DNA from 3 places in the Streptomyces sp. 71268 genome. Region 1 is predicted to be linked to each of the others. Evidence: riboswitches for the same ligand, from Rfam matches in the RefSeq annotation. Region 1 holds a riboswitch; each other region holds the start of a gene.

The links. A riboswitch is a leader RNA that binds a small molecule or an ion and turns the genes downstream of it on or off. The one in region 1 is predicted to bind cobalamin.
Region 2: another riboswitch for cobalamin. It lies ahead of OYE22_RS09860 (ribonucleoside-diphosphate reductase subunit alpha); the one in region 1 lies ahead of metE (5-methyltetrahydropteroyltriglutamate--homocysteine S-methyltransferase).
Region 3: another riboswitch for cobalamin. It lies ahead of OYE22_RS27265 (cobalamin biosynthesis protein); the one in region 1 lies ahead of metE (5-methyltetrahydropteroyltriglutamate--homocysteine S-methyltransferase).

What each region holds. Positions count from the first base shown of each region.
Region 1 covers NZ_CP114200.1:7,762,406-7,771,892, forward strand. The annotation lists gene metE (5-methyltetrahydropteroyltriglutamate--homocysteine S-methyltransferase) at 639-2,957, opposite strand; cobalamin riboswitch at 3,127-3,347, opposite strand; gene alaS (alanine--tRNA ligase) at 3,613-6,261, opposite strand; gene OYE22_RS30905 (GNAT family N-acetyltransferase) at 6,388-6,855, opposite strand; gene tsaD (tRNA (adenosine(37)-N6)-threonylcarbamoyltransferase complex transferase subunit TsaD) at 6,852-7,907, opposite strand; gene OYE22_RS30915 (Secondary metabolite protein) at 8,634-9,080, opposite strand.
Region 2 covers NZ_CP114200.1:2,701,690-2,711,176, forward strand. The annotation lists gene OYE22_RS09850 (carbon starvation CstA family protein) at 382-2,568, shown strand; gene OYE22_RS09855 (YbdD/YjiX family protein) at 2,704-2,916, shown strand; cobalamin riboswitch at 3,444-3,583, shown strand; gene OYE22_RS09860 (ribonucleoside-diphosphate reductase subunit alpha) at 3,740-6,223, shown strand; gene OYE22_RS09865 (ribonucleotide-diphosphate reductase subunit beta) at 6,322-7,278, shown strand; gene OYE22_RS09870 (hypothetical protein) at 7,455-7,934, shown strand; gene def (peptide deformylase) at 8,078-8,734, opposite strand; gene OYE22_RS09880 (hypothetical protein) at 8,865-9,487, opposite strand, start outside.
Region 3 covers NZ_CP114200.1:6,832,277-6,841,763, reverse strand. The annotation lists gene OYE22_RS27300 (saccharopine dehydrogenase) at 1-46, opposite strand, end outside; gene OYE22_RS27295 (TetR/AcrR family transcriptional regulator) at 121-714, shown strand; gene OYE22_RS27290 (hypothetical protein) at 914-2,479, opposite strand; gene OYE22_RS27285 (prolyl oligopeptidase family serine peptidase) at 2,761-3,879, opposite strand; gene OYE22_RS27280 (class II aldolase/adducin family protein) at 3,996-4,739, opposite strand; gene OYE22_RS27275 (inorganic phosphate transporter) at 5,106-6,482, shown strand; gene OYE22_RS27270 (hypothetical protein) at 6,585-6,833, shown strand; cobalamin riboswitch at 7,063-7,195, shown strand; gene OYE22_RS27265 (cobalamin biosynthesis protein) at 7,361-8,368, shown strand; gene OYE22_RS27260 (cobyric acid synthase) at 8,383-9,487, shown strand, end outside.

The DNA of each region.
Region 1 (9,487 bases):
GCATGTCATGGTCCCGATCTCCCGAAGTGACGGGTAACCCTCAGCGTCCACCCAGCACCGCCCCACGCCTCCCGCGGCTCTCGACAGACGGCGCACACACCGCACAGATCCTGGGTGAGCACGACATAGGGGCGCAGTGCCCCCAGTGCCTCGGTGTCCTAGGTGTAGAGCGAAGGATCCGGAGTGCACCGACCCGCCGACGGCGTCAGAGATCTCCCGGTTGGTGAGCTGGTTCTGCTCCAGCTCGGAGTCGGTGACCACTGGACGGACGCGACGTGTCGCGGTGCCAGTCGCATTCGAGGGTTCAGCCAACGAGCCGGGCAGACAGGCCGAGCTCGGCGACCACGTCGGTCGCGGCAGGCAGCAGGGAGACGACGCACATGCGGCGACCCTACGGTTGCGATGAGCGCTTCCGGCGCCCCGGCGCATGGTGATCGGATCGTCGACACCGACGATCCCCCCCGGCGGCAGTGGCGAAGAGCGAGCCGTCGAGGCTGACCTTCCAGATGTTCGAGCCGCCGTCAGCCTTCCCGTTCGAAGCGGCTTGACGGACTGACTGCCGAGCTGTCGCCCATGGCCAGCAGGCCCTCGAACCGGGCCGGGACGCTTGCGGCGTCCCGGCCCACTGAGTTCCTCGGTCAGGAGGCGGGCAGCTCGCCCCGGACGGCGCGGGCGGCGGCGACCAGGTTCTCCAGCGAGGCCCGGGTCTCGGGCCAGCCGCGGGTCTTCAGGCCGCAGTCAGGGTTGACCCACAGCCGTTCGGCCGGGATGGCCTTCAGTCCGGTGCGCAGGAGGTCCGCGGCCTCCTCAGCGCTCGGGACGCGCGGGGAGTGGATGTCGTAGACACCCGGCCCGGCCTCGCGTGGGTAGCCGTGCGCGGCCAGTTCCCGGGCGACCTGCATGTGGGACCGTGCGGCCTCCAGGCTGATGACATCGGCGTCGAGGTCGTCGATGGCCTGGATGATGTCGCCGAACTCGGCGTAGCACATGTGGGTGTGGATCTGGGTGTCCGGCCGCACACCGGAAGTGCTGAGCCGAAACGCCTCGGTCGCCCAGGCGAGGTACGCGGCGTGGTCGGCCGCCCGCAGCGGCAGCGTCTCACGCAGCGCGGGCTCGTCGACCTGGATGACCGAGGTGCCGGCGGCCTCCAGGTCGCCCACCTCGTCGCGCAGGGCGAGGGCGACCTGACGGGCGGTGTCGCCGAGCGGCTGGTCGTCGCGGACGAAGGACCAGGCGAGCATGGTGACCGGCCCGGTGAGCATGCCCTTGACCGGGCGGTCGCTCAGCGACTGGGCGTAGGACGTCCAGCGCACCGTCATCGGCTCGGGACGGGAGATGTCACCGGCCAGAACCGGCGGACGGACGTACCGGGTGCCGTACGACTGGACCCAGCCGTGCTGGGTGGCGAGGTAGCCGGTGAGCTGTTCGGCGAAGTACTGGACCATGTCGTTGCGCTCGGGTTCGCCGTGCACCAGGACGTCGATCCCGGTCTCCTCCTGGAAGGAGACCACCTCCTGGATCTCAGCCCTGATGCGCTCCTCGTACCCGGCGGTGTCGACGCGGCCGGCGCGCAGATCGGCGCGGGCGGTCCGCAGTTCGGTCGTCTGTGGGAACGAGCCGATGGTCGTGGTCGGCAGCAGCGGCAGGTCGAGGTGGGCGCGCTGGGCGGCGGCGCGTTCGGCGTACGGCTGAGAGCGGCGCCCGTCAGCGTCCGTCACGGCCTCGGCACGGGACCGGACGGCAGGGTCGCGGGTGATGGGCGAGGTGGCGCGGGAGACCAGGTTGGCGCGGTTGGCCGCGAGTTCGCCGGTGATGGCGTCGACGCCCTGGGCGAGGCCCTTGGCGAGGGTGACAATCTCGGTGGTCTTCTGCTTCGCGAAGGCCAGCCAGCGCAGGATCTGCGGGTCGATGTCCCGCTCGGCCGTGGCATCCAGTGGGACGTGCAGTAGCGAGCAGGAGGCGGCGATGTCGACGCGGTCGGCGAGCCCGAGAAGGGTGCCGAGGGTGGACAGTGACTTCTGCAGGTCGTTGATCCAGATGTTGCGGCCGTTCACGACACCGGCGACCAAGCGCTTGCCGGGCAGCCCGCCGACGGCGGCCAGCGCGTCCAGGTTGGCGGCGGCGGCCTCGGTGAAGTCCAGCGCCAGTCCGTCCACTGGCGCCTTGGCCAGCACCGGCAGGGCGTCGCCGAGTCGGTCGAAGTAGGAGGCCACCAGTAGCTTGGGCCGGTCCGCGAGGGCGCCGAGATCGCGGTAGGCGCGCTCGGCGGCGTTCAGCTCGGCCGGGGTGCGATCCTGCACCAGGGTGGGCTCATCGAGCTGCACCCACTCGGCGCCGGCGGCCCGCAGGTCGGCGATCACCTCGGCGTACACCGGCAGCAGGCGGTCCAGGAGCGTCAGTGGTTCGAAGTCGGCGGGCACGCCGGGGGCGGGCTTGGCGAGCAGGAGATAGGTGACCGGACCGACCAGCACGGGCCGGGTGGTGAGCCCCTGGTCGAGGGCTTCCTTCAACTCGGCGACCTGCTTGGTCGAGTCGGCCGCGAAGACGGTGTCGGGGCCCAGTTCGGGGACCAGGTAGTGGTAGTTGGTGTCGAACCACTTGGTCATCTCCAGCGGTGCGACCTCCTGGGTACCGCGTGCCATCGCGAAGTAACCGTCCGTCGCGTCTGCCGCGATGGCGGCGCGGTGTCGTTCGGGGATCGCGCCCACCATGACGGTGGTGTCGAGGACGTGGTCGTAGTACGAGAAGTCGCCGGTCGGCACCTCGTGGATGCCTGCCTCGGCCAGCGCCTGCCAATTGCTCCGCCGGAGTTCAGCGGCGGTGGTGTGGAGGGTGTCGGCGGTGGCGCGACCCTTCCAGTAGCCCTCGATGGCCTTCTTCAGTTCCCGGTTCTGGCCCTGGCGGGGGAAGCCGTACACGGTGGCCCGTGCTGCCGCAGCTGCGGACTTCGCTGTCACGGAGATCTCCTTCGCGAGATGAATCCCTGAGATCCCGGTGACGGGACGAGAGCGCGAAGGGAATGACAAACCGGAGGGCAACGACTCCGCGCGGCGCAGGCACGGTCGTTCTCTCTGGTGTGTACGCCGACCCGCCCTCGAGGTCACCGGGATGTCCGCGCACGAAACGGTCCGCACGCGGGCAGTTGGCAGGTCTTCGGACTTGCGGGCACGTCCTTCTGACGGAGGACACCTAGTGGCCGTCGCTTCCCAGGTCCGGTACGTCGAACCCAGTGCGTTGACGGCGGTCGTTCCCACTCACCGCTGCGGGGCAGTCCCGGATTCTCACCGGGTTCCCTCTTACGACACCCCGCCTGGCGGACGGGGCGAACCAGCTGCTGCGGTCAGCCTACGGGGTGGTGCCGCGGAAGGAAGAGCGGCGTCCAGAATCCGGAAGGTGAGGGGCAGGGTGTCGAGACAGGCAGGCGAGGGGCGGAGCGGCGCACACGCGCTTCCCGCCCTGCCCCAGCCGCCGCCACGCGGGATCCTCACCCATCGGCGGTGCAGTCCCCTCAGCCTGCTTGTTCGGGCCGGAGGTTTGTGTAGCGCCCGTCCCCGTGTCCCTGTCCGGCGACGGGGGCACGGGGACGGGAGGAGAGGGTGCTGCAGGCGGGCGTCAGCGAGTGGCGATCACAGCGGGCAGTGTCGTGAGGACGTCGGCGATTCCGTCGAGTTCAAGGCCACCGCCTTGGGCGAGCTCGGCAGAGCCACCGCCTCGGCCGTCGAGGAGCTGCTTGACCAGCTGGGAAGCGTGCAGGCCCGCTTCGCGTGCCGTCTTGTTGAGAGTGAGGACGAGGACGCCGTCTTCCGTGCCGACGGCGACCGCGCCAGGCACATGGGCGGGCAGTCGGTTGCGGATGGCCAGGGCGAGCGCACGAGCATCATCGGCGCTACCGCCGACGGCGGTGGTGGTAACGACCTGCACTCCGTTCGCGTCGGTGGCCGCGTCGGCGAGTTCGGCGGCGCGGGTGGTGGTGGCCTGCTGTTTGAGGCGAGCGTTCTCCCGGTCGACCGCCTTGAGGCGGTCCAACAGGCTGGCGATCTTCTCGGAGAGCTCGGTGCGGGGGGCGCCGAGCTGTTCGGCGATCCGCGCGACAAGGTCGCGCTCGCGGGCGAGGTAGGCAAAGCCCTCGATGCCGACGGCCGCTTCAAGGCGGCGCATTCCGGCACCGACGGAGCCCTCGGAGGTCAGGGCGACTGTGCCGATCTGGGAGGCGTGCTCGACGTGGGTGCCGCCGCACAGCTCGCGCGACCAGGCCCCGCCGATCTCGACGACGCGGACCTTCTCCCCATACGTCTCGTCGAACAGGGCGAGCGCACCCAGTTCCTTGGCTTCGGGCAGGGGCATCCACCGGACGCCGACGGGCAGGTCGCGGCGCAGGGCCCGGTTCGCCGCCTCCTCCACCTCGCTGCGGACGGTCGACGAGAGGCCGCCGCGCCAGGGGAAGTCCAGGCGCAGGTAACCGGGGCGGTTGTAGGAGCCGGCCTGGAGGGCGGCGGGGCCGAGGATCTCGCGCAGGGCGGCGTGCAGGACGTGGGTGCCGGAGTGGGCCTGGCGGGCTCCGAGCCGCCAGTCGGGGTCGACGGCCGCATGCACGGCGTCGCCGACCGCGAGCTCGCCGGCGGTGATGCGTACCTGGTGGACGACGAGGCCGGGCAGGGGCCGCTGGACGTCGAGAACCTCGCCCTCGACGGAGGCGCCGGACAGAATGCCCGCGTCGCTGTCCTGACCGCCGGATTCGGCGTAGAAGGGTGAGCGGTCGAGGACGACGGTGGCGATGTCCCCGGTGCGGGCTACTTGCAACGCGCCCTCGGTGCCAAGGACCGCGAGGACACGCGACTCGGTGGTCAGGGCCTCCCAGGCCACCCAGTCGGTCGGCCCGTTCGCGTCCAGGACGGAGCGCAGCTCTGAGGTGTCGACGACGCTGCCCGACTTACGGGCCCTGGCGTCCGCGCGGGCCCGCTCCCGCTGGGCGTTCATCAACGCGGTGAAGCCCTCCCGGTCCACCTCCACGCCCTGCTCGGCGGCCATCTCCAGGGTGAGGTCGATGGGGAAGCCGTAGGTGTCGTGCAACAGGAACGCCTGGGCGCCGGGCAGCGAACGCCCACCTTCAGCCTTGACCTTCGTGACGGCCGTGTCCAGGACGGTGGTGCCCTGCTTCAGCGTGGCGCGGAAGATGTCCTCCTCGCCGTACGCCTGGCCAGTGATCCGAGGGAACGCCTCGGCGATCTCCGGGTAGCTGGGGGCCATACAGTCTCGGGCGATGGGCAGCAGTTCGCGGAGGGCCGGGTCTCGGTAGCCGAGCTGGCGCATGGAGCGCACCGCGCGGCGCAGGATGCGGCGTAGGACGTAGCCGCGGCCCTCGTTGCCGGGAGCTGTACCGTCCCCGAGGAGCATGAGCGCGGTGCGGACGTGGTCGGCCACGACGCGCAGGCGCACGTCGGCCTGCGTGTCGGCCCCGTACCGGATTCCTGCGAGGGCGGCGGCTCGGTCGAGGATGGGGCGGGTCTCGTCGATCTCGTAGAGGTTGTCGACGCCCTGGAGGAGGGTGGCCATGCGCTCCAGGCCCATGCCGGTGTCGATGTTGCGGCGCGGGAGCTCGCCCCGGATCGGATAGCCGGACTTGCCGGGCCCCTCACCGCGCTCGTACTGCATGAAGACGAGGTTCCAGAACTCCATGTACCGGTCCTCGTCAATCGCGGGACCGCCTTCGAGGCCGAACTCGGGGCCACGGTCGTAGTACAGCTCAGAGCACGGTCCACAGGGGCCGGGAACGCCCATGGACCAGAAGTTGTCCTCGTCTCCCCGTTCCACGATCCGCTCGTCGGGTAGGCCCGCGACCCGACGCCAGATCCCGCGCGACTCGGTGTCGGAGTGGTGAACCGTGATCCAGATCTTGTCTGGGGCCAGGCCGTACCCGCCATCTGCCTGGGGGCTCGTAGACAACTCCCAGGCGTAGGCGATGGCCTCTTCCTTAAAGTAGTCCCCGAAGGAAAAGTTGCCGTTCATCTGGAAGAACGAGCCGTGCCGGGTTGTCCTCCCGACCTCCTCGATGTCCAGGGTCCTCACGCACTTCTGCACGCTGGTGGTCCGCTCCCACAGAGGGGCTGCCTCACCGGTGAAGTACGGCTTGAACGGCACCATTCCGGCGTTGACGAACAGCAGCGTCGGGTCCGGAGTGGGCAGGGGCGCGCTGGGGACGACCGTGTGGCCGCGCTCGGCGAAGTGGTCGAGGAATCTGCTACGGATGTCGGAGGTACGCACAGGGTGTCCTTCGGTGGATCAGAGCGGGCGGGCGACGGCGGTGCGCGCCGGATGCCTGGGGCCGAGGAAGACCACGATGCCTTCTCCCTCGGGGGCGAGATGGGTGGCAGGAATCCAGCCCAGGTGTTAGTAGAAGCGGGCCGCGTCTAGGGCTCGCACGGTGGTCAGCAGCCAGCACCGGCCATCGGGCGCGTCCGAGGTGACTGCGTCCAGGAGAGCCGCGCCCACTCCCTGCCCGCGTGCTGTCGTGGCGAGAGCGAGTTCGTCCACTTCCCGGCCCCCGCACAGCCACTGCTCCGTGCGGTCCGGTCCGAGGGCGGCCTGAGCCTGGGGGTAACAGCGGTCAGAGGGGAATGGTGCGGGCGTGGTCCAGGCGGTGACCAGCCCGACCAAGGCGGCGTCCTGGAACGCGCCGGCCGCCGTGAAACCGGGCCGGGCGGTGTCGTCAACCAGCCTGGCTATGAACCGATCCGCAGCGAAGGCACCTTGAGACCAAGGTGGCCCGTTGAACGCCTCCGCGTAGACGCGACGCACGTCCGTCCGCCGGGCGAGGAGCTCGACACCGGACAGGCGGCGCAGTAGCAAGCCGCTCACGCAACCCTCACCGACTTGGCAGCGGGGTGCAGGGCGGCGTACTCCAGCGGTGCCGACGGGTCGATTGACACATCCAACTGTGCTGGGTCGGCTCCAGCCCGCACCAGTAGGTCGCCGACGGCTGCGATCATCGCCCCGTTGTCGGTGCACAGCGTCAGCGGTGGTACCCGTAGCTCCACGTCCGCGGCGGCGCACCGCTCCTCGGCCAGGGCCCTCACTCGGGAATTCCCCGCGACACCGCCCACCACGACCAAGGTGCGCACATCGTACTGGCGACAGGCAGTCAGCGCCTTGCGCGTCAGGACATCCGCGACGGCCTCCTGGAGGGAGGCAGCGCCATCGGCCAGGGGGAGTTTCTCGCCTCGCTGGCGGTGCTGCTCGGCCCAGCGAGCGGCTGCCGTCTTCAGGCCGGAGAAGGAGAACCCGTACGGGTGCTCCTTCGACCCCAACAGTGGACGGGGGAAGGCGACGGCACACGGATTGCCTGCCCGGGCGGCTTGGTCGATCGCCGGGCCGCCCGGGTAGGGGAGGCCGAAGACTCGGGCGACCTTGTCGAAGCACTCGCCGGCGGCGTCGTCGATGGTGTCGCCCAGGTGCAGGATCGGATGACGCACCAGGTCGCGCACCAACAGCAGCGAGGTGTGACCGCCAGAGACGATCAGGACCATGCACGGGTCGGGCAGCGGCCCGTGCTCCAGGGTGTCTGCCGCCACGTGCCCGGCTAGGTGGTGTACCCCGTAGAGAGGTACTCCCGCGGCGTAGGCCAGGGACTTCGCGCCGGCCAGGCCGACTTGGAGGGCACCGGACAGACCCGGGCCGGTGGTCACCGCTACGGCATCGATGTCGTGCATGCCGAGCCCTGCCTGTCCGAGAGCCTCCTTCACGACGGGGTTGAACGCTTGGAGGTGAGCACGGGCGGCGATCTCCGGGACCACGCCGCCGAAGCGGGCGTGCTCGTCCATGCTCGACGCCACGACATGCGCCAGCAGCCGGCCGCCGGAGACGATCCCTGCCCCTGTCTCGTCGCACGACGACTCGACCCCCAGCACCACCGGAGTCCCCACACTGGCCCCTCTCGCACATCAGTCGTTACTGCAACCTATGTGCAATAAGGTACTCGCCTGGTGGCTCCGGTTTCGCCGATCACTGGGCTCTATGCCTCTGCCGCCCGGCGGCCAATGCCACGCCGCAACCGGCGGCCCGCGCTGATACAAGTGCCGTCACAGGGGCCGCTTGGTGGTTCGCTCGGGCTGGCATCAGTTTGAGTGGTGGGCGGTTTCGGCTGCTTCGTTGAGGTTTCAGGCCGCTTGGCGTCAACCTGCGGAGAAGGTCTCCGCTCGGGGTGTCGATTGGCGGCCAGGCGGCCAGGATCGATCGCGCTCTTCTGGCTGACCAGCAGGTGAGAGGTAGGCGAGGCCGGCCGCTGGCGGCGACGGTGGGCGGTCGACCGGTCCCGCGCGACCCGCTCCAGTACCCGCACGGATCACGGGCGAAGCCTTCCTGCCGAGCGACGGGAATCCAGGTGCAGCAACCTTCGCGCTGGTGCGGGGCCTGTGGCGGCAGTGGCGATGTGAGGGGTGCGGTCGGTTTGGTCACGGACGGAGAGCCGCATGGCCTGTTGGTCTGTTTCGGGAGCTCAGCCTGCAGCAGCACCAGGCGGCCCGCATCCCCGTTGGTCGGTAGGTCCCGCAACATGGCCCTGAGCAGCCACCTCGGCCTCCCCGCACGGTCAGAGCGAGGCGCATCTGCAGGGGTTGTGCGCGGTACGCGGAGGGGGCTTACTCGTCGTCGAGCAGTTCGGAGTCCTCAGACCTCGTCGGCATGCCCTCCAGCCGGCGGGCCTGTTCGATCACGGTGCTCAGCATGTGCAGGCTTGATGCGCTGAGTCCGTTGGCGCGCAGGGCGACCCGGCGCACGTCCTGGTCGCGCATGGCGGTGATCACCTGGATCTCCGCGCGCTGCCGCTCGGCCTCGGCCTCGTCGAAGAAGTAGCCCGCACTCACGCCGAAGAATCCGGCCAGGGCCCGGATGGTCTGCATCTTCGGGTTCGTGTTGGTGCCGGTGCGAAGCTGCTGGATGGCGCTCGCGGAGATGGTGACGCCGGAAGTGTCGCGGATGCCCTGCGATACCTCCGCGTACGTGTAGGGGCCGCGCCCCTTCGGGTGCACGTTTCGGAATAGGTAGTCGAGCAGTTCCGCGAAGGTGCGCTCGTTCTTCTCGGTCATCTCCAGCCCTCCATCAGGGCCACCATCCTATCCACTTCAGTGGTGATCTCCGGCGCGGTCAGCCTCGTTTGCCGACATTGCAGTTGACTTCGGCGTGCCACTGCACTGTACGTTAGCGGTTAGTGCCGTCCAGTGCAGTGTTCCATGCCTGCTCGGGAGTGGTGCGGCGAAGCTGGACTTGTGCCGTGGGTCGCCATATGGTCCTGGTCCCCGCTGGGGCGAAGCACCGGCTGGGGAGCTCGGAACGAGGGGAGGGGTGATGCACGCACGCGGGCCATGACGCCCGCAGGGGACGAAGGAGACCGGCGCCCGGGAGCTACCAACTCCCAAGCGCCGGGCCGGCATCTCGAAAGGCGCCGATTCACATCTCGCGGGCGACGGGGCTTCTTGCACGAGAACCGCCGCGC
Region 2 (9,487 bases), 5.1 Mb from region 1:
CGCGGACCGGGCCCGCGCCGCCAGAACTGGTACGCGCGTGACGTGTGAGGCCGAAGGGAAGGATGACCCGGTGTTGGCGAGGGCGAGGGGCGTCTCCGCGTTCCTGTTGTGGACTCGATGGACGCCACGCGGCACGCCCTCGGCCCGCAGTACCACCACGATGTCGAGCACGTTCAGGTCCCATCGCAGGCGTGGGGAAGCGGAGTTGAACCAGATGAAGGCGATCGTACGAGCCCTCGGGCAATTGGTCCAGACCACACCAGATGAGGAGTCAGCCGGGCGCATCGCGCCCGCGCGGTCCCATCTTCGGCCCCTGACCTGGGATGTCGCGGCGAGCTGTGGCGCTGTGGCGCCGGCTCGGAACGACGGCGGGTGTGCCCGGTGAGCACTCCCACCGCACGGAACATCTCCCCGCGCACCGTCCTGGTCTGGACCGCCGTCGCCCTCGTCGGCGCCCTCGGCTGGGCCATGCTCGCCCTCTCCCGGGGCGAGGAGGTCTCCGCCGCCTGGATGGTGGCGGCGGCCCTGGGCTCGTACGCCATCGCCTACCGCTTCTACTCGCGCTTCATCGTCACCAGGGTGCTGCGCGCCGACAAGACGCGGGCCACTCCGGCCGAGCGGCGCAACGACGGCGTCGACTTCCACCCGACCGACCGCCGCGTGCTGCTCGGCCACCACTTCGCGGCCATCGCGGGCGCGGGCCCGCTGGTCGGCCCGGTGTTGGCCGCGCAGATGGGCTATCTGCCGGGCACCATATGGATCGTCGTCGGCGTGATCTTCGCGGGCGCCGTGCAGGACATGGTGACGCTCTTCTTCTCCACCCGGCGAGACGGCAAGTCGCTCGGCCAGATGGCGCGCGAGGAGATCGGCCCGATCGGTGGCGCCGCGGCGCTGCTCTCGGTGTTCATCATCATGATCATCCTGCTGGCGGTGCTGGCGCTGATCGTCGTCAACGCGCTGGCCGAGTCCCCCTGGGGCACCTTCTCCATCGCGATGACCATCCCGATCGCGCTCGGCATGGGCTTCTACCTGCGCGTGCTGCGCCCCGGTCGGGTCACCGAGGTCTCGCTCATCGGCCTGGTCCTGCTGCTGCTGTCCATCGTGGGCGGCAACTGGGTGGCCGAGTCCTCCTGGGCCGACACCTTCACGCTGGACCACAGCACGCTGGTGCTGTGGATGGTGGCGTACGGGTTCATCGCCTCCGTGCTGCCGGTGTGGATGCTGCTGGCGCCGCGCGACTACCTGTCGACCTTCATGAAGATCGGCACCATCGGGCTGCTGGCCGTCGGCGTCATCTTCACACTGCCCACCCTCAAGATGGACGCCGTCACCGACTTCGCGGGCCGCGGCGACGGGCCGGTCTTCGCCGGGTCGCTGTTCCCCTTCGTGTTCATCACCATCGCCTGCGGCGCCCTCTCCGGCTTCCACGCGCTCATCGCCTCCGGCACCACGCCGAAGATGATCGAGAAGGAGACCCAGGTACGGATGATCGGCTACGGCGCCATGCTGATGGAGTCGTTCGTGGCCGTCATGGCCATGGTGGCCGCATCCATCATCGACCCGGGACTGTTCTTCGCGATGAACGCGCCGGCGGGCGTGGTCGGGGACACCGTCCAGTCCGCGTCGGAGGCGGTCGCCGGGCTCGGCTACTCCATCTCGCCCGAACAACTCGCCGCCGCGGCCAAGGCCGTGGAGGAGAGTTCGCTGCTCTCACGTACCGGCGGCGCTCCCACGCTGGCCGTGGGCGTGTCGGAGATCTTCTCCGACGTGATCGGCGGCGACAGCATGCGGGCGTTCTGGTACCACTTCGCGATCATGTTTGAGGCGTTGTTCATCCTCACCGCCCTGGACGCGGGCACCCGCGTCGGCCGGTTCATGCTCCAGGACATGCTGGGCAACGTCTACAAGCCGTTCCGGGACGTGAGCTGGAAGCCCGGTATCTGGATCTGCAGCGCGGTCGTGGTCGCCCTGTGGGGGTACTTCCTGTGGGTCGGCGTGCACGACCCGCTGGGCGGCGTCAACCAGCTCTTCCCGATCTTCGGCATCGCCAACCAGTTGCTGGCCGCCGTCGCGCTCGCGGTGTGCACCACGCTCCTGGTGAAGTCCGGGCGGCTCAAGTGGGCCTGGGTGACGGCGGTCCCGCTGGTCTGGGACGTGGTGGTGACACTGACCGCGAGTTGGCAGAAGATCTTCTCGGACGATCCGCGGGTGGGCTTCTTCAGCCAGCGCGAGCGCTACCAGGACGCCATCGACGCGGACAAGGTGCTCCCACCCGCGAAGAACATGGACGAGATGCACACGGTCGTCACCAACTCGACCGTGGACGGGGTGCTCTCCGCGCTGCTCGCCGTCCTCGTGATCGTCGTCATCGCGGACGCGGCCCGCACCTGCGTCCGGGCCATCCGCGACCCGGAGTCCGCCCGGCTCCACGAGGCGCCGTACGTCGAGTCGCGGATCGTGGCGCCGGCCGGGCTCGTGGCCACCCCCGAGGAGAAGCGGGAGCTGGCCGAGGCGGCCGCGGCGAGCGGCCGGCCCGAGCGCGCCCCCCAGGGCGGCCCCTCCGCCTGACCACCACCCGCGCGGCGGGCGAAGCCGACGCCACCCCGGCGCCCGGCCCGCCGCGCGGGCACCGATCACACCACGGGCCCGCCCACCCCGCGGGCACCACCCGCCAGCGTCCGCACCGACGAGGAGCCGATCGCGATGACCAACACCGCCGCGCGCCGGGCCGCGCACTGGGGCCGCCGAGTGCGCTGGTACGTACGCGAGTTCACCGGCGAGGGGACGTACGACCGGTACGTCGCGCACACCCGCCGGCAGCACCCCGACACCGAGCCGGCCAGTCGCGCCGAGTTCGAACGGCAACGGATGGACGAGCGCGAGGCGGACCCCCGCAACGGCTTCCGCTGCTGCTGACGCCGCCCCGCCCACGCGCCAGACGCCCGCCGACCGGCCGACCCCGCGCCCCGCGCCCCGCGCGCCACGGACTCACGCGTGGCGCGCGGGGCGCCGCCGTGCCTCCCCCCGCGCCCGCTGCGCTCCACCACGCGCCCGGCGCACGCCCACCGCGCGCCATGAACGGCGTCGGCGTCCGCTTCGGCTCCGGCTCCGGCTCCGGCTCCGGCTCCGGCGGTGAAGGCTGCCGACCGCTGCCGATCGGTCCCATCCCCACCGCCGTCGCGCGCCGCGCGGGCCGCATCCCATTCCCCCCTCTTCGGCCACTGATGTCCGCGCGACGATGACCGGCGCGCGTCGCGCACCGCTCCGCGCCGAGTGGGCCGCCAACACGCCGGAGACTGTGGCAAGCCACCAATCGAGGGGTCGGCGGCCAACCCGTTCGAGCCCTTCATGACGGGCCCGACGGGCACTCAGACCCCTGGATCGGTTAGCACATCCGTACGGGATTCACCGCGCCGCGACACAAGATGTGGGGGCACACGCCATCGCCGACACAAGATGTATGCTCGTGCTCGCTGTCGCCGCAGGGGAATCCGGTGCGAATCCGGAACTGTCCCGCAACGGTGTACGTGTGCCGTTTTGCGCGCCGTGAGTCCGAGGACCTGCCGACAGCGCGCCCATGGCCGGACACGCTTGCCGGCCCCGGGCGTCGCATACGTCCGGGCCCCGTGGGTTGGGCCGGTGGACGCCGCGTGGCATGCCCGACCACAGGTCGTGGCCCGCCCGTGCGCGCCTTCCGTTCCTCCCGCGCGGCCCCCTGCCGAGCGAGGGAGAGCCACCCGTGACCATCGCGCCAGCGGACCCCGTTTCACGCGAGTCCGTCTCAGAGTCAGCGGTCGAAGGAGCCGGCACCGCGCTGTTGCGCGTACTGACCGACCTCACCGCCGACCTGCCCGCCACCGACCCCGGGAAGGTCGCCGCCGCCGCGCTGCGCGGGCGCCATCCGGGTTCGGACGAGGCGGAGTTGCGGTCGCTCGCGACCGAGGCGGCGGCCGGTCTGATCGCCGAGGAGCCGCAGTACTCGCGGCTCGCCGCGCGGCTGCTGACCCGGGCCATCGCGGAGGAGGCCGCCGGGCAGGGCGCGGTGTCCTTCTCCGCCTCGGTCGCCGTCGGCCATCGCGAGGGGCTGATCGCGGACGAGACGGCGGACTTCGTCCGCGCCCACGCCGCGGCCCTGGACGCGCTGGTGGAGGAGACCAACGCGGCGCGGGCCGGGCACGGGATTGGCCAGGCCGACGACCGCTTCGGCTACTTCGGCCTGCGTACCCTGCACAGCCGCTACCTGCTGCGGCACCCGATCACCCGGCAGGTCGTCGAGACCCCGCAGCACTTCCTGCTGCGGGTGGCCTGCGGCCTGGCCGAGGAGGGCTCCGCGCGGGCGCTGGCCGACGTCAGCGAGCTGTACCGGCTCACCAGCTCGCTGGCGTACCTGCCCAGCTCCCCCACGCTCTTCAACTCCGGCACCCGGCACCCGCAGATGTCCTCCTGCTACCTGCTGGACTCGCCGCTGGACGAGCTGGACTCGATCTACGACCGGTACCACCAGGTCGCGCGCCTGTCGAAGCACGCGGGCGGCATCGGCCTGTCGTACTCGCGCATCCGCTCCCGGGGTTCGCTGATCCGCGGCACCAACGGGCACTCCAACGGCATCGTGCCGTTCCTGCGCACGCTCGACGCCTCGGTCGCCGCCGTCAACCAGGGCGGTCGGCGCAAGGGCGCGGCCTGCGTCTACCTGGAGACCTGGCACGCGGACATCGAGGAGTTCCTCGAACTGCGGGACAACACCGGCGAGGAGGCGCGGCGCACGCACAATCTCAACCTCGCGCACTGGATCCCGGACGAGTTCATGCGCCGGGTCGAGGCCGACGAGGACTGGTCGCTGTTCTCCCCCGCCGACGCGCCGGACCTGGTGGACCTGTGGGGCGAGGAGTTCGACGCCGCCTACCGCGCCGCCGAGGCCGCGGGCAAGGCCAGCAAGACGGTGCCCGCCCGGACGCTGTACGCGCGGATGATGCGTACCCTCGCGCAGACCGGCAACGGCTGGATGACGTTCAAGGACGCCGCCAACCGCACCGCCAACCAGACCGCCGAGCCCGGCGCGGTGATCCACTCGTCCAACCTGTGCACCGAGATCCTTGAGGTCACGAGCGACGGCGAGACCGCGGTCTGCAACCTCGGCTCGGTCAACCTCGCCGCCCACCTGCGCACGGACGTGGACCCGGCCCAGGTCGCCGACCCGATGGACGCGGTGGACTGGGAGCGCCTGGACCAGACGGTGCGCACCGCGGTCACCTTCCTGGACCGCGTGGTGGACATCAACTTCTACCCGACCGAGCAGGCCGGCGCCTCCAACTCCCGCTGGCGCCCGGTGGGCCTGGGCGTGATGGGCCTGCAGGACGTCTTCTTCCGGCTGCGGCTGCCCTTCGACTCGCCGCGGGCCAGGGAGCTGTCCACGCGGCTCGCCGAGCGGATCATGCTCGCGGCGTACGAGGCCTCCGCCGACCTCGCCGAGCGCCCCCGGGCCGGTTCCGACGCGCAGGCCCCCGTCGGCCCGCACCCGGCCTGGGCCGCCACCCGCACCGCGCGCGGCGTGCTGCACCCGGACCACTACCCGAGCGCCACCGCGCACTGGCCCGAGCGGTGGGACGCGCTGCGCGCGCGGATCGCCAGGACCGGCATGCGCAACTCGCTGCTGCTGGCCATCGCGCCGACCGCGACGATCGCCTCCATCGCGGGCGTGTACGAGTGCATCGAGCCGCAGGTCTCCAACCTCTTCAAGCGCGAGACGCTCAGCGGCGAGTTCCTCCAGGTCAACGCCTACCTGGTGGAGGACCTGAAGAAGCTCGGCGTGTGGGACGCGCAGTCCCGCGACGCGCTGCGCGAGGCCAACGGGTCGGTCCAGGACTTCGGCTGGGTCCCGCGGGAGGTGCGCGACCTGTACCGCACCGCCTGGGAGGTCCCGCAGCGCGCCCTGATCGACATGGCCGCCGACCGCACCCCGTACCTGGACCAGAGCCAGTCGCTCAACCTCTTCATGGCCCAGCCCACCATCGGCAAGCTCAGCTCGATGTACGCGTACGCCTGGAAGCGCGGCATCAAGACCACGTACTACCTGCGCTCGCGCCCGGCCACCCGGATCGCGCACTCGGCGCGCGGCGTGGACGCGGCGGCCAGCGCCCCCGTGCCCACCCAGCAGACGCCCGCCGAGGCCGACGCGATCGCCTGCTCTCTCGAAAACCCCGAATCCTGCGAGGCATGCCAGTGACCAGCCCGGCCACCACCGACACCACCAACGCCGCCAGCGAGGCGGTAAAGGCGGCGAAGAACCTGCTCGACCCGGGCTTCGAGCTGACCCTGCGGCCGATGCGCTACCCGGAGTTCTACGACCGCTACCGCGACGCGATCAAGAACACCTGGACCGTCGAGGAGGTCGACCTCCACTCCGACGTCGCCGACCTGGCCAAGCTCTCGCCGGGCGAGCAGCACATGATCGGCCGCCTGGTCGCGTTCTTCGCCACGGGCGACTCCATCGTGGCCAACAACCTCGTGCTGACGCTGTACAAGCACATCAACTCGCCCGAGGCCAGGCTGTACCTGTCGCGGCAGTTGTTCGAGGAGGCCGTGCACGTCCAGTTCTACCTGACGCTGCTCGACACCTACCTGCCCGACCCGGACGACCGTGCCGCGGCGTTCGACGCCGTGGAGAACATTCCCTCCATCCGCGAGAAGGCGCATTTCTGCTTCAAGTGGATCGACGAGGTGGAGAAGCTCGACCGGTTGGAGTCCAAGGCCGACCGGCGCCGCTTCCTACTCAACCTGATCTGCTTCGCCGCCTGCATCGAGGGCCTGTTCTTCTACGGGGCGTTCGCCTACGTGTACTGGTTCCGCTCCCGCGGCCTGCTGCACGGCCTGGCGACCGGCACCAACTGGGTCTTCCGCGACGAGTCCATGCACATGGAGTTCGCGTTCTCGGTCGTGGACACGGTCCGCGCGGAGGAGCCCGACCTCTTCGACGAGGAGATGGGCCGGCAGGTCACGGCGATGCTGGAGGAGGCCGTGGAGGCCGAGTTGCAGTTCGCGCGCGACCTGTGCGGCGAGGGGCTGCCCGGCATGAACACCGAGTCGATGCGCGCCTACCTGGAGTGCGTCGCCGACCAGCGGCTGCTCCGCCTTGGCCTGCCGGTCCGGTACGGCACGGAGAACCCCTTCTCCTTCATGGAGTTGCAGAACGTCCAGGAGCTGACGAACTTCTTCGAACGACGGGCCTCGGCCTACCAGGTCGCCGTGGAGGGCTCGGTCTCCTTCGACGACGAGTTCTAGGCACGGCTCGCGACACGGCTCCCGGCGCCGGCGCCGGACTCGTCTGACGCGGCGCGGGGCGCGCACCTTCGGGGCGCGCCCCGCGTCGCGTCACGTTGCTGCCAGGCACCGTCCTGCCAGGGTGGGACGGGGTGATCGGGCCCGTGGGGACGTGACGCCTCGCTAGCGTTTGGCCCATGCATGGTTCCCAATCTCCCGGCCAGCCCCCTGTCCCGGGCTCCAACCCTGACCCCGGTGCGCACCCGGCCGCGCCGTACGGCTACCCGCTGCCCCAGTTCCCGCCGGGGCCTGGCGTCCCGGCCGCGGCGCATCAGATGCCGGGCGTCGTACGGACCGCCCAGGTGCTGCTGTTCGTGGGGGCCGGGTTCTTCCTGTTCATCGCCGTCATGACGGGCCTCGCCGACGGCTCCCGGTCGGCGGGCCAGGTGACCGGGACCGGGTTGTTCTGGTTCGTCGGGGCGGGCTGCGCCTTCCGGTTCGGCACGGGGAAGCACGCGACGCGGGTCACCGCGATCGTCGTCGCCTCGATCGCCATCGCCACCGGCCTCGGCTCCATGCGGGAGCACCCCACCGGCCCGACGGCGCTCCTCGCGATCGTCGTCGTGGTCCTGCTGTCCCAGCGCGCCACCGGCGACTGGTTCCGCCGCCCACGCTGACCGCAGCCGGTACGGCCAACCCCCCGCGCCACCCGCCAGTTTGGCCAACCTCCTCGCGGCGACCCGGCCCGGTACGCCGACGGGCCGCCGCCCACCGGCGTACCGGTCGACGGCGGCCCGTGGCCGTGCCGTTACGGGGTGAATCAGGCGTTGGGCACCGTCTCGTAGCGCGGCGTGCCCTCTTCCATCTGGCGCAAGGCGTCCTTGCGGTCCCGCTTGGAGAGCCGGTCGATGTACAGGTAGCCGTACAGGTGGTCCGTCTCGTGCTGGAGGCAGCGCGCGAAGTAGCCCGTGCCCCGCACCTTGATCGGCTTGCCCTGGGCGTCCTGGCCGCGCACCTCGGCGTAGTCCGGGCGGGCGAGCGAGGCGTACGCGGTGGGCACCGAGAGGCAGCCCTCGTTGGAGTCGTCCAGGTTGCGGCGCTCGGCGGGCAGCTCGACCAGGACCGGGTTGCAGACGACGCCGACGTGGCGTACGCCCTCGTCGTCCATGCAGTCGTAGACGAAGACCTTGCGGTCCACGCCGATCTGGTTGGCGGCCAGGCCGACGCCCTCGGCCGCCCGCTGGCTGGCGAACATGTCGTCGATCAGCGCGGCCAGCTCGTCGTCGAAGGCCGTGACGTCCTGGCACTCCTTGTGCAGCACCGGGTTGCCCACCACGGTGATCGGGCGGGCCGTGCCGCGCTCGCGGTGCGCCTGCTCCCGCTCCGCGCAGTCCTGGGTGTCGATGACGAACCCGTCCTCCGCCTCCGGCAGTGAGGACCCCTCGTTCACCTGCTGGTCGGTCTCTTGCTGCGCCATGGTCCGCCGTAAGCCTTCCTGGAATCCCTGCTTCGTCGCCCTACAGGGTACGGGCATCGCCGGGCCCCCGGCCCGCGCTCGCCCGACCCGGGTCACGCCCGGGCCCCGGGCGGCCGTGCGCCGCCCGGCCTCAGCAGACCTCTTCCAGGTCCCGCCATTCGCGGGTGTCCGGGCTGTCCGCGACCCAGCCGTCGAGCAGGCCGCGCACCAGGCCGGCCGGGGCCGCGATGCCGCACTCGCGCTCGGGGACCCACAGCGATCCGGAGCCGGCCGTGCGGTGCCCGAGCGGGCCCGGGTGGCCCGGTTCGCTGTGGTCGTGCGGGTCCAGGTGCTCGCCGTCGCCCTCGTCGCTGGGCATCCGGCTCTCGGAGCAGGAGCGGCACAGCAGCCGCACCGACGACGACCAGTCCTCCGCCGCGAAGCCGGCGTCCGCCGCCAGCCGCTCCAGGGCGTCCCGGTCGGCCTCGCGGGCCGCCTCGATCAGCACGACCCAGGTCGGGACGGGCGAGGGCGCCCACAGCTCGATCTCGTCGAAGACCGGGTAGGACGGGCCGGCGGCGGTGGTGCGCTCCCCGTGCGGGACCCCGTCGTGCAGCACGACCTCGCCCCAGCGCCGGCCCGAGGAGGGCAGCGGGATGCTCAGCACCTCGATCCGGGCCGGGTCCAGGCGGCGGCCCCAGACGACCTCGGCCTCGCCCTCGGGCGAGAGCCGCACCGCCGCGCTGCCCAGGTCCATGTCCACCGGGGCGCTGC
Region 3 (9,487 bases), 930 kb from region 1:
CCTGCCCTGATCCGCCCAGCATCAACACCGATCGCCGTTCCATCATGGCCTCCCAGGCTAAGTTACATTTCGTAGCTTACATTTTGTAGCTAGACTGGGTCGCAGACGCAAGGAGGGGCCATGGCCACATCACCGACCCGGCTGTCCAAGCAGGCCAGGCGGGAGCAACTGCTCGACGCGGCCCTGGGGCTCGTACGCGCCCGTGGCGCCGACGGCCTGACGCTGGTCACCCTCGCCGAGGCGGCCGGGGTGAGCAGGCCGATCGTGTACGACCACTTCGGCACCCGCGCCGGGCTGCTGCTCGCGCTCTACCGGCGGCTGGACGAGCGGCATCGCGCGGCGTCGACCCGGGCGTTGGCGGCCGCCGCGCCGAACGCCAGGGCGATCGCCGACGTCCTGAGCGCCGCGTACTTCGCCTGCGCCACCGACATTCCGGAGTTCGCGGCCCTCTCCGCCGCGCTGAAGGGCGACCCGGAGATGGAGGCGGCGCGGCACGAGATGCTCGACAGCTACACGCGCGCGATGGCGGCCGCCTTCGCCCCGCACTCCGGGCTGGAACCGGAGGCGATCCAGCTCCGCTGCGTCGGCCTGCTCAGCGCGGCCGAGGCGCTGGCCACCGAGCTGGACCGGGGGCGGACGACCGCCGCCGAGGCCACGGCCGCGCTGGCCGACCTGATCGTGGGCGGTCTCGCCGGCGACGCCGCCGACCGCTAACGGCCACCGCCGCGCGGGGGCGGCGACGCCAAGCGCCCGCCGGCCGAGGTGGTCGGCGGGCGGGCGCGGACTACGGGGCGGCTCACGGCGCGCTGGGCCGCCCACGGGACGGGCTCGGGTGCGGCCGGGCGCGGGCGAGGCGCCGGGGTGGCCGCGCCCGGGCCCGGCCGGCTGGGTCAGCGGGCCGGGTCCGGAGCCCTCACGTACCGCCCGTGTGCACCTGGAAGGCGGCGCGCCGGACCGCCTTGGCCAGGGCCGGGTCGGGGTGGGCGGCGGCCAGGGCCACCAGCACCTGGACCGTGCGCGGGTGGCCGACCTCGCGGACCTCGGCCAGCAGCGCGGGGACCGTGCCCTGGACGGCCGACTCGAGGTGGCGCACCAACAGTCTTATCTCGCCGTGGTCGGCGATCGCCGCCGCCGTGTCCACCCAGAGCCAGGTGGCCTCCTCGCGGGTGAGGACCTCAAGGGTGTCCTCTGGGTCGGCGCCCTCCTGTTCGGCGAGCCAGAGCAGGGCGTAGGGGCGCAGTCGGGACTCGTCCACGGCGGCGCGCACCGCGGGCTCGGCCGGGGCGCCGACCACCCGCAGCGCCTCGAAGGCGAGCCCGCGCAGCAGCGCGTCGTCGCCGCGCGCCGCGTCGAGCAGTTCGGTGACCGCGCTGCCCACCGGGCGGGCGGCGAGCCAGGCGCGGTACTCGGCGCGGGCCGGGCCGGGGGTGAGCTGGGCGCAGCCGCGCAGCATGTCCTCGGCGGGCTGCTCGATGTTGCCCGCGGGGCTCTGCGCGGCGACGCAGATCTGCTCCAGCTTGACCCACACCGCCCAGTTGCCCAGCGCGGTCAGCTCGGCCTCGCGGTCCTCCACGGCCTCGGCGTCGCGCACGACGAGCGCGTCGACCTCGGCGAGCCCGCCCAGCGCCCAGGTCAGCAACGACTCGGGGACCTCACAGGCGGATGCGCCCGCCCCCTCCCCCACCGTCGCCTCCGTGGCGCTCGGCGGCGCGGCCGTGGCCAGGTCGAGGCCAGCGTGCGGGCCGGGCAGCGGCTCGGGCAGGGCGGCGAGCCGGGGGCCCGACCCGGCGGGGCCGTGGTGCGGGGCGCGCTGGCCGTAGGGGACCTCGCAGCGCTCCGTACGCAGTTCCGCGACCCGCTTGCGCAACAGGTCGAGCAGGGCGGGGAAGCCCACCGGACCCGCCGAGAGCTGCAGCAGCGAGAGCAACTGCGGCACGGCCTCGATGACTTCGGCGACGGCGGCCGGGGTGGCCTCCGCGTCGGCGCGGCCGCGCGGGCCCCGGTCGTCCGGGAGCCAGGGGTGGGCGATGGACCAGGCGTCGAAGAGCGCGACCCAGCCACGGAGCACGGCCGAGTCGTCGCGGTCCCAGGCACGCAGCCGCCAGCCCGCCCGGGCGGCGCCGCCGTGCAACTCGATCAGGCCGGCGAGGCGGGCCCGGTCCCAGTCGGTACGTACCTGAGCGGGCGTCAGGCCGAGGGCGGTGGCCGCGCGGTCGGCGGCCACGTCGGACAGGGCGCCGTACGCCCCTGGCCGCAGCGCCGCGTCACCGTTCGGCTCGGCGGCGGCCCAGCGGGCGACGCGGGCGGCACCGGCGAGCGAGGCCCGTGCCTGGCGGGCAAGTTCCGCGGGTGGCGGGGTGCCCTCCGGTGGTCGTGGGGCGGGGCGCGTGCCGCGCTGCGGCACTGCCCGGCGGGCACCGGCGATCGGCCGGTGGGGGACGAGTCGGAGTCGGGAGTCGCGCGGGGTACGGGACGTCACAAGAGCAGTCTTGCCCCTGACGGCCCGAAAACCCAATCGGTGGTCATCCGGCCGCGTTCCCGCAACGGGTGTGGCGGTTGGGGCGGATGAGCCGCCTCCCTGGGCCGTATGGGCGTCGGCCGATCCGAACGTCCGCGCGAGCCGAACACGGCCGTGGCGCGAAAGCCGGGCGAGCGCGGCATGGCGGCCAGGTGAAGGGCGGGCGTCGGCCGCGCTCGGGCGCGCCCTGCCGAGGCCCACGGCAGGGCGCCCGACCGGCGGGCCCGTCGGAGTGGGGGCGCTCAGACCAGCGGGGTGAGGAAACGGCGCAGCGCCTCCTCGTACCCGACGGGGTCGGCGTTCCACATCGCCGCGTGCGGGGCGCGCGGCACGCTGCGCAGGGTGACCAGGTCCGGGCGGCGCTCGGCGAGGGCGCGGGAGCCGGCCCAGGGGGCCAGGTGGTCGTCGGGCCCGTGCATGATCAGCGTGGGGACTTCGAGGCGGCCCGCGTCGGCCAACTCGGCGAAGTGCTCCGCGTGCAGGGAGGCGCGGCCCTGCGCGGCGCGCACCACGAGCGGCAGCAGCGGGGCCGGCGTGCCACGGGCGGCGGCGACGGCGCGCAGCGTGGCCTGCCAGTCGAGCACGGGCGAGTCGAGGACCAGGCCGCTGATCAGGTGGCGCAGGGGCGAGTGCGCCGCGGTGTGCAGGGCCATCGAGGCACCGGTGGACCAGCCGTGGAGCACGACGCGCCGCGCGCCCCGCTGCGCCGCGTAGGCGACGGCCGCGTCGAGGTCGCGCCACTCGGTGTGCCCCAGGTGGCTCACCCCGTCGGGTGACGGGGGCGCCCCGGCGTCCCCACGGTAGGAGACGTCGAGCACCGGGAGTTGCTTGTCGTGCAGGAACCCCATGACGACCAGCGGGTGTTCGCGGGTGCCGCCCAGGCCGTGCACGGTGATCACCCAGGTGTCGCGGGCGGCCGGCACGTACCAGGCGGGGAGCGCGCCGAGTTCGCCCGGGACCTCCACGTCCTCGTAGGCGAGGCCGAGGGCCTGGCCGGGGTCGCCCGCGTACACCTGTGGCGTGAACCAGACGCGGGCGCCCGGCTCCAACGTGCCACGGGTGACCGACTCCAGGCGGCGCACGACGCAGTCGGCGGGGTGCGGCGCGCCCTCGACCACCGGGCCGACGGCGGCGTGGCAGCCGTCGCCGGTCAGCCCGTACGTGCCGGGGCGCTGGGAGGCCAGGGTGCGGGTCAGGGTGACCTGGCCGGCGGCGGTCGAGTGCACGGTGAGCCTGGGCTCGCCGGGCAGCGGGCGGCCGGGGGCCAGGGCGGCACCGCTGGCGTACCGGCCGGCCAGCACGGCCGTCCCGGCACCCAGCACGGTGGTGGCGGCCACGGCCGCCGCGGTACGCAGGCGCATCCTCCCCAGTGTGGGCGGACAGCCGCGCGCCGGCCAGTGGGCCCCGTCCACCGGGTGAGCCGCCGCGGCGGCCCCGGGTGTGGCGCCGGGCGCGGACCCCTCGGCCCGGGCCGGGGTCAGGCGGGCGGTGCGCCGGCTGGTCCGGGGGGTTGGCCGTAGCCGCGCAGGCGGTCGGTGGCCGCGTCGAGTTGCGCGGCGGTGAGCAGCGCGGGGGCGCGGCCGGGGACGGCCGACGCGGCCAGCCAGACCTGGCACATCCACTCCAGTTGGGCGGTGTGCTCGTACGCCCGGCGCAGGGTGTCCGCGTAGACGACCGTGCCGTGGTTGCGCAGCAGGCAACCGGTGCGGTCGCGGAGGGCGGCGAGCACGTGCCGGGCGAGTTCGTCGCTGCCGTAAAGGGCGTACGGGGCGACGCGGACGGGGCCGCCGAGCGCGCCGGCCATGTAGTGGACGGCGGGCAGTTCCGTGACGAGCGTGGAGACGGCGGTGGCGTGCACGGCGTGCGTGTGCACGACGGCGCGGGCGTCGGTGGCGCGGTAGATCGCGAGGTGCAGCGGGAGTTCGCTGGTGGGGCGCAGGTGTCCGACGCGGACGCGGCCGTCGAGGTCGACGGCGAGCATGTCCCGGGGGCCGAGCGCGTCGTAGGGCACGCCGCTGGGGGTGACGAGGACGGTGTCGCCCACCCGCGCCGAGACGTTGCCCGACGTGCCGACGACCAGGCCGTCGCGCGTGCTGCGCCGTGCCGTGGCCACCACCTCGCGCCAGGCCGGCGCGAGCGCGGCCGGGTCCGGCACGGCGGCCGGGGCCCGCCGCTCGGGCCGCTCGTCCGTTGTTTCCCGCTCACCTGAGTCCCGCGCCATGGGCCACCTCCGGGCCCGATCCTGTCAGGGTCCCCCGCCCGGCGCGCCGGGCGGTGTGCGCGGGGGCCCGGGCGAGGCCGTCTCGCCGGGTCGTCACGGACGGTACGGGAGGCTGTTCCATACGGGTGACAGGCGAACGGAAATGGGAGATCCGATGTCCGTCACATGTACAACGGATTGAGGTCTGCCGCACGCCGCTCGCACGCCGCTGACCTGCGACGTTGAGTAGTCGACGAGGAGGCGTGAGAGCTTCACCGCCGCACCCCCCGGACCGCGTCACCGCGATGCCCTACCTCGTTCACCTTCCGTTCACTCTTCGTACCTACGGTCGCCGGGACGTTGCTCCCTCAACGATTGCCTGGGTGAATGGAACACATCACGCTTCTCATCGGGATCGTGATCATCACGGCCTTGGTGTTCGACTTCACGAACGGCTTCCACGACACGGCCAACGCCATGGCCACCACCATCTCGACGGGGGCGCTGCGTCCCAAGACCGCGGTGGCCATGTCGGCGGTGCTCAACCTCGTCGGCGCGTTCCTGTCGGTGGAGGTCGCCAAGACCATCTCCGGCGGCATCATCGACGAGGGGTCCGGTATCCAACCGGAAGTCATCTTCGCCGGTCTGGTCGGCGCGATCGTCTGGAACCTGTTGACCTGGCTCGCCGGGTTGCCCTCCAGCTCCTCCCACGCCCTCTTCGGTGGCCTCATCGGCGCCACCCTGGTCTCCGTCGGCATGGACGGGGTCAACGGCGACGCGGTCGTCATGAAGGTCCTCATCCCCGCGATCGCCGCCCCGCTGGTGGCCGGCGTCGCCGCCCTCGTCGCCACCCGGCTCACCTACCGCATCGCCCGCGACCGCGACCCGCGGGACACCGCCAAGGGCTACCGCGCCGGGCAGATCGCCTCGGCCGCCCTGGTCTCGCTGGCGCACGGCACCAACGACGCGCAGAAGACGATGGGCGTCATCACCCTGGCCCTGGTCACCGGCGGCGTCGTCGCGCCCGCCTCCGACCCGCCGATGTGGGTCATCGTCTCGGCCGGTGTGGCCATCGCGCTCGGCACCTACCTCGGCGGCTGGCGCATCATCCGCACCATGGGCAAGGGCCTCACCGACATCCAGCCGCCGCAGGGCTTCGCCGCCCAGACCGGCGCCGCGACCGTCATCCTGGCCTCCTCGCACCTCGGCTTCGCGCTCTCCACCACCCAGGTCTGCTCCGGCTCCGTGATGGGCTCGGGCCTCGGCCGCAAGGGCGGCGTGGTGCGCTGGTCCACCGCCGGCCGGATGGTCATCGCCTGGGGCCTGACGCTGCCGGCCGCCGGCCTGGTCGCCGGCGCCGCCGCGCTCCTCGCCGACCAGGGCGACTGGGGCGTGACCACGGTCGCCGTGCTGGCCGTCATCGCCTGCGGCGCCATCTGGCTGGCCTCGCGCCGCAAGCCGGTCGACCACACCAACGTCAACGACGTCGAGGGCGCCCCGGCCCCGGCCGCCGCGGCCGTCGCCGTGGACGCCACCGCCCCCGCCACGACGGACGCCCCCGCCGAGCCGGTCGGGATCGTGACCGCCGCCGTGCGCAGCGTCGCCCCGCCGCCCACCGAGGCCGCGCTCGCCCAGTCGGCCGCCGACGCGGCGCCGGAGCCGGCCGCTCCCGGGGACCCGTCGGCGTCCGTCGCCGACGCCCTGCCGGCGCAGCCGACCGCCGCCACGGCATCGGCCTCCGCGCCCGCCAAGGCCACGGTCTAGCCGCCGTCCGGCCCGTCCACCCGTACGGGGCACGCACACGCGCCTCGCGCCCGCGCCCCGTACGACGCGGCCCAGCCGCCCCGACGACAAGGAAGCAGTGCCATGAACATCGACTGGACCGCGCTCGGTCAGGTCTTCGGCGTGAGCCTGGTGGTGACCGTCGCCATGGTGGGCGTCTTCACGCTCGGCATCGTCGGCACCTCCGCCAAGCCCTCCCGCGAGACGGCCACCGGGGCCGCCGGGGCCACCACGGCCAGCGGCCCCGGCGCGCTGGCCCGCTCCGGCGCGTACGCCTGCTTCGCGCTGTGCGCGGCGGCGGTGGCGTACGGGATCTACCTGATCGTCGCCTGAGTCCCTCACCCGTGGCGGTTCGCCGTCGCGGGCCGGCCGCCCCGGTCGGGTGGTGCCGTCTCGACGCGGCGCCGCCCGGCCGGGGCGGTGTTCGTGGTGCCCGGCGCGCCGAGGTGGGCACGTCCGGAGTGGGGGCCTCCCGCTCGGTGGGGCGTTCCGTCGCAGGTCAACGGCGAGTTGACGGGTCTTCCCGGGGCGTGGTGGACTGCCGGGGCCAAACGGCGACAGCAGAGGAAGCCGGTGTGAGTCCGGCGCGGTCCCGCCACTGTCACCGGGGAGCGCTCCCCCAGCGCATGGTCACGGCTCGCACACGACGGGCTGGAAGGCCGGGGTGTGGCGTCGATCCGGGAGCCAGGAGACTCTCGCCGCCGATCACGTCGAACCAGGGCGCGGACCCTGAGTGAGGACACACCGCCATGGCCTGCTGCCGTCCAGCGCCCTTCGCCCTGCCCCGCTCGTCCGGAGGCCGCCGCCCCCGGCGGCCCGGCGCACCGCTCCCCCTTCGAGGCGCGACGGCGAACTGACCGATGCGTACCGATCATGTTGCGTACGCCTGCGGTGCCGTCCTCGGTTTTCTGGGCGACCGTGCCGTCGGCGATCCCCGGCGGGGCCACCCGGTGGCCGCCTTCGGACGCGCCGCCGGCGCCGTGGAGCGCCGGCTGTGGCGCGACGACCGGGGACGCGGGGCCCTGCACACCGCCGTGTGCGCCGGCGGCACGGTGCTCGCCGGGGCGCTGCTGGCGCGCGCCGTGCGCCGCCCGGCCACCGGCGCGCCCGCGCACCGGGCCACGGCGCTGGGCGGCCTCGCCGCCGAGACGGCGCTGACCGCCGCCGCCACCTGGGCCGTGCTCGGCGGCACCACGCTCGGGCGGGAGGCCCGGACGATCGGCGCCGCCCTCGCGGCGGCGGACGTCGACGCGGCCAGGGACGCGCTGCCACGGCTGTGCGGGCGCGACCCACAGGCCCTGGACGCCCAGCAGATGGCGCGGGCGGTCGTGGAGTCCGTCGCCGAGAACACCTCGGACGCGGTGGTCGGGGCCCTGGTGTGGGGCGCGGTCGGCGGCACACCCGGGCTGCTCGGCTTTCGCGCCGTGAACACGCTGGACGCGATGGTGGGGCACCGCTCGCCGCGCTACCGCAGGTTCGGCTGGGCCTCGGCCCGTCTCGACGACGTGGTCGGCTGGCCCGGCGCCCGGCTGACGGCGGCGCTGGCCGTGCTCGCCGGGCCGAACCCGCGCGGCGCCTGGGCCGTCGCCCGGCGCGATGCCGGCAGCCACCCGAGCCCCAACGCGGGCCCGGTGGAGGCCGCGTTCGCCGGCGCCCTCGGCGTACGGCTCGGCGGCACCCTCGCGTACGCGGGGCGCGTCGAGCACCGGCCGGTGCTGGGCGCTAAGAACCGGCCGGTCGAGGTGGCCGACATCGAGCGCGCCGTACGGCTCTCGCGCCGGGTGAGCGCGCTGGCCCTGGCGGTAACCGTCGCCGGGCGACTGGCGTACGGCGCCGCCACCATGGGCACGCACCAGGGGGACCGATGAGGGGGACGGGACGCATGGGCGGTGGGTTGCTGGTCGCCGGGACGACGTCGGACGCCGGCAAGAGCGTCGTGACGGCGGGCATCTGCCGTTGGCTGGCGCGCCGGGGCGTCAGGGTCGCGCCGTTCAAGGGGCAGAACATGTCCCTGAACTCCTTCGTCACCCGCGAGGGCGCCGAGATCGGGCGGGCTCAGGCGATGCAGGCGCAGGCCGCCCGCGTCGAGCCGACGGCGCTGATGAACCCCGTACTGCTCAAGCCCGGCAGCGACCGCTCCAGCCAGGTCGTGCTGCTGGGCAAGCCGGTGGGCGAGCTGAGCGCGCGCGGCTTCTTCGGTGAGCGGGCCCCCGGCGCCCAGGACCCGAGCCCGGTGCCCGGCGGGCGGCAGGCGCTCTTCGAGCCGGTCGTGGCCTGCCTCGAAGAGCTGCGGCGCACGCACGACGTGGTGATCTGCGAGGGCGCCGGCAGCCCCGCGGAGATCAACCTGCGCCGTACCGACATCGTGAACATGGGCATCGCCCGGGCCGCCCACCTGCCGGTGGTGGTGGTCGGGGACATCGATCGGGGCGGGGTGTTCGCCCAGTTCTTCGGCACCACCGCGCTGCTCGCGCCCGAGGACCAGGAGCTGGTCGCCGGCTACCTGGTCAACAAGTTCCGTGGCGACGTCACCCTCCTCGAACCGGGCCTTGAGATGCTGCGCGGGCTCACCGGCCGCCGCACTCTCGGCGTCCTGCCGTACGCCTCCGGGCTCGGCATCGACGAGGAGGACGGGCTGCGGGTCTCGCTGCGTGGCGCGGTGCGCGAGGCGCCCGTCGCGCCGCCGGTCGGGGACGACGTGCTGCGGGTCGCGGTGTGCGCCGTGCCGCTGATGTCCAACTTCACCGACGTGGACGCCCTCGCGGCCGAACCGGGCGTGCTCGTACGGTTCGTGGACCGGCCCGCCGAACTGGCCGACGCCGACCTCGTCGTGGTGCCCGGCACCCGTGGCACCGTGCGCGCCCTGGCCTGGCTGCGCGAGCGCGGGCTCGCCGACGCGCTGGCGCGGCGCGCCGCCGATGGCCGGCCCGTGCTCGGCATCTGCGGCGGCTTCCAGGCGCTGGGCGAGCGCATCGAGGACGAGGTCG